DNA from 2 places in the Streptococcus mutans genome. Region 1 is predicted to be linked to the other one. Evidence: predicted binding sites of a transcription regulator. Region 1 holds the regulator's gene; the other holds the start of a gene.
The links. The regulator NrdR, encoded in region 1, represses ribonucleotide reductase genes. The targets are predictions, from matches to a motif close to ACACNATATATNGTGT.
Positions count from the first base shown of each region.

Region 2: FNL60_RS07195 (redoxin NrdH) is a predicted target of NrdR. The motif match lies at 1,205-1,220, and genes of this name have one in related genera.

Region 1 is NZ_AP019720.1:289,456-291,873, forward strand. Features, by position in the region: gene gcrR (response regulator GcrR) at 1-617, shown strand, start outside; gene nrdR (transcriptional regulator NrdR) at 987-1,478, shown strand; gene FNL60_RS01530 (DnaD domain protein) at 1,465-2,418, shown strand, end outside.
Region 2 is NZ_AP019720.1:1,416,541-1,418,958, forward strand. Features, by position in the region: gene acnA (aconitate hydratase AcnA) at 1-1,086, opposite strand, end outside; gene FNL60_RS07195 (redoxin NrdH) at 1,342-1,566, shown strand; gene nrdE (class 1b ribonucleoside-diphosphate reductase subunit alpha) at 1,766-2,418, shown strand, end outside.

The DNA.
Region 1 (2,418 bases):
GATATGAGGTTGAAGTGACATATGATGGGCGTTCTGGCCTGGAAAGAGCACTTGAAAAAGATTTCGATCTCATCCTTCTTGATTTAATGTTACCAGAGATGGACGGGTATGAAGTGATTCGTCGTTTACAATTGGAAAAGACAACTTATGTTATTATTATCACTGCTCGTGACTCCATTATGGATATTGTGACTGGTCTTGATCGTGGAGCAGATGGTTATATCGTTAAACCATTTGCTATTGAAGAATTACTAGCTCGTGTTCGTGCCATATTTCGTCGTCAAGATATTGAGAAAGCTAAGCATTCTTCTAAAAATGACACTACCTATCGTGATTTGAAATTAGATGTTCATAACCGAGCTGCCATTAGAAATGGTGAGACAATTCCTTTAACTAAACGTGAATTTGATTTATTAAATGCTCTTGTAGAAAATATCAATCAAGTCATGACTAGAGAAGAGCTTTTGGCCCGTGTTTGGAAGTATGATCAAGAAGCTGAAACTAATGTTGTCGATGTTTATATTCGCTATCTTCGTGGGAAGATTGATGTTCCCGGTAAAGAAAGCTATATTCAGACTGTCCGCGGCATGGGGTATATCATTCGCGAAAATAATTAAATGTCTAGGTCTGTTGAAGTGGTTCAACTGCTATTTTAAATAGGGGTTAACTTTTGTTTCAGTCTTAAAAATAGTTCAACAAGTTAAGTTTGCTCTGAATGGCTTGAGTAAAACAGTTACAACCATGACAGGCGATAAGATTAGAAATTGGACCTCATAGGTATCATTTAAAATGAATGATTAAGCAACGGTTTTAACCGTTGCTTAAGTTTTTAATTCCAAATAGGGCATAGAAGACTATATGAATTCACGATTAGCTACGTTTTCTCACCTCGGTCAAAATATAAAGGCTCATTCCATTTTCTTTTGTTATGATGAAAAATATGGTAAAATAAAGTATTAATTGAGTCTTAGAACTGAGGTGTTTTCATGCGTTGTCCAAAATGTAATTATCTAAAATCCAGTGTTGTTGATAGCCGTCAAGCTGAGGAAGGAAACACCATTAGACGCCGTCGGGAATGTGAAAATTGTCATACACGCTTTACAACTTTTGAAAGAATTGAGGAATTACCGCTTTTAGTTGTTAAAAAAGATGGTACCAGAGAGCAATTTTCTCGTGACAAAATTTTCAATGGTATTATTAGAAGTGCTCAAAAACGTCCAGTATCTAGCAGTGCTATTGAAAAAGTTGTCAATGATATTGAACAAAAAATTCGCAGTGATTATGATAGTGAAGTATCTAGCGTTGTTATTGGGAATTTAGTTATGGATGAGTTGGCAGAACTTGATGAAATTACCTATGTTCGTTTTGCCAGTGTTTACCGTAGTTTCAAAGATGTTGATGAGATTGAAGCTCTTTTGCAGCAAATCACAAATCGTGTAAGAAGTAAGAAAAAGAGAAAAGCAGATGAAACCAATTGATGAATTTCTCTATGTCAAGCAAAATTATTTGACTTCTGATACAAATAGTTTGATGCGCCTTTATTTTCCGATTATTGGCAGTGATGCTGCTGGGCTTTATCAATATTTTGTCAGTTTTTTTGATAACGGTGAAAAGAAGCACAAATTTAGTGAGATTCTCAATCATACTCAATTTGGAATGGCTTGTTTTGAGAATGCCTTATCTGTACTGACGGCTATGGATTTGTTAGTTTTTTATCGACAAGAAAATCTTTATTATATTAAACTAAAAGCTCCTTTAAATGCAGAAACTTTTCTAAAAAATGCTGTCTATCGCCATCTTTTAGAACAAAAAATTGGACAAGTTGCAGTTGAACATTTGGATTTACATCTTCCCCGAGAAGCCCAAGACCTTTCTAAACAATTTTCTGAAGTTTTTACTGCTGCAGGTCAACTCGATTTAAAAACACCCAAGAGTAAGACGGATTTTGACTTAGATCATTTTAAGGATTTAATGATACGAGATAACTTGCAATTTACTGATGAACAAACAGATGTTATTGCGCTGTACATCCTTTCTGAGAAATATCAGCTTACTTGGTATGAGACCTATCTTTTAGCTAAAGAGACTGCTAGCAATTATAGAATTTCTCTGAAACGTATGCAAGCTAAACAAGAACAAAGGGATCATGTTGATGCAGATAACTCTTTTTCTAAAAAGGAACAAATTATTATAGAAGAGGCTAAAGCTGACAAAGTAGAAGTTTTCCTTGCTAAAATAAAAAAAACAAGGCATGCTGCTATTACAAAGGATGAACGCAGCTTGTTAGTAGAGCTTGCAGAGATGGGCTTTTTGGATGAGGTTATCAATATTATGCTGCTGTATACTCTTGATAAAACAAATACAGCTAATATTAACAAGACTTATATCATGAAAATTGCGAATGATTTTGCTTTTCAA
Region 2 (2,418 bases), 890 kb from region 1:
TTTAATGGCTGATAAATCAATTTCAACTATTTTAGTGTAGGAAGGCAGATTTGTCATATCATGGTAAAGATGATTTCGCTTGGCATATTCTTTTGTTAGTGCAATGTGTTCTGCTGAGCGATTGGTCAATTTCATATAATTTAAGGTTTCATCATCAATCGGAAAATAACCACAGGTTGCACCGTATTCAGGTGCCATATTGGCAACCGTTGCGCGATCTGCCAAAGAAAGTCCAGCTAAACCGGGGCCGAAGAACTCAACAAACTTGCCAACAACATTTTCTAAGCGCAGCTTTTGGGTCACCTTAAGTGCTAAATCTGTAGCTGTCGCTACTTTAGGAAGCTCTCCATAAAGACGGACACCTATGACTTCTGGGATGGGAAAATAAGAAGCTTCTCCTAACATAGCTGCTTCGGCTTCAATGCCACCGACACCCCAGCCTAAAACACCGATACCATTGATCATGGTTGTATGACTGTCTGTACCAAACATCGAATCTGGATATAAGAAACCATCCTTATTAATAATCACATCACTCAAAAATTCAAGATTGACCTGATGAATAATACCTGTTGCTGGAGGAACGGCCCGATAATTTTCAAAAGTTTTTTCAGCCCATTTAAGAAATTCATAACGCTCATTATTTCGTTCAAATTCTAAATCAATATTAGCGTCAAATGCGTCTTGATTTCCAAAAAAATCAACTTGAACACTATGATCAATAACTAAATCCACTGGAATTTCAGGATTGATTAAATCTGGGCTGCCGCCATTTTCAACGACAGCATCCCGCATAGAAGCTAAGTCAACAACAACAGGAACACCTGTGAAATCCTGCAAAATGACTCGACTAGGTTTAAAAGGTACTTCTCCTTTAGGAGCTTTTGAATTATAATGAAAAAGAGTTTCTATGTTATTTTTTGTGACACAAATGTCATCGTGTTTTCTCAATAAACTTTCAAGTAAAATTTTAATTGTATAGGGGAGACTATCAAGCTCTATATCATAGTCTTTAGAAGCTTTTACCAAATCAATATAGTGATATTTTTGCCGATTTAACGTAAAAGTTGATGTATAATTAATCATAATCAGTCTCCTTTTTTCTTATATTAATTAAAATTATACAATTATCTGAATGATTAAACAAGGAAAAGCTTGCATTTTATGTTATGTTTTATAACATAAAGATAGATAACTGAGACTAACACTATATCTTGTGGGAATTAAAAAACTTCGGTACTATATTTTGTGTTTTTTTGAGTAACTTCCCTTGCTTTTTTTCTTATTTTTAGATATGCTAATAAAGCAACTTATAAAAGTTAAAAAATTTAGGAGGAAAAAATGGCTAAAATTACTGTTTTTTCAAAAAATAACTGCATGCAATGCAAAATGACTAAGAAGTTCCTAGAACAACATAACGCTGATTTCGAAGAAATCAATATTGATGAACAGCCGGAAAAAATCGAATATGTCAAAAGTCTAGGATTTACTGCCGCTCCTGTTATTGAAACAAGCGATCTTGTCTTCTCAGGGTTTCAGCCTGCTAAATTGAAAACCATTATTTAAGCAATTCGATAACAAAATCAGCAACATGTTCATTGCTAGAGGCATTTCTATACCACAACTAATGAACTGGGGAAATACCTCAATTTGCTTTGGCAATTAAAATTTCTTACCCTTGCGTTTTATCACTATATTTTAAAGAAAGAGGTTGGGAAATTTCCAACCCCCTTCTTATGTCAAAGAATAATAAGGAATTAGATAGATGAGTTTAAAAAATCTTGGCGATATCTCTTACTTTCGCCTAAACAATGAAATTAATCGTCCTATTAATGGACAAATTCCACTTCATAAGGATAAGGAAGCTTTAGAAGCTTTCTTTAAAGAAAATGTCAAGCCAAATACCAAGACATTTGACAGCATTACTGATAAAATTCAGTTTTTAGTGGCTAATGACTATATCGAAGCTGAATTTATTGCTAAATATAAGTCAGAATTTATTGAACAGCTGTCTCAGGATCTTCATGCTTATGATTTTCAGTTTAAATCATTTATGGCGGCTTATAAATTTCATCAACAATATGCTCTAAAAACCAATGATGGAGAAGAATACTTAGAAAGCATTGAAGATCGCGTACTTTTCAATGCCCTTTATTTTGCTGATGGCAATGAGAATTTAGCTCATGACTTAGCCATGGAAATGATTGCCCAGCGTTATCAGCCTGCCACACCTTCTTTTCTTAATGCCGGGCGCAGCCGCCGAGGTGAATTGGTTTCTTGCTTCCTTATTCAAGTGACTGATGATATGAATTCAATCGGACGTTCGATCAACTCCGCTTTGCAATTGTCTCGTATTGGGGGAGGTGTTGGGATTTCCTTAAGCAACCTGCGTGAAGCTGGTGCTCCTATCAAAGGATT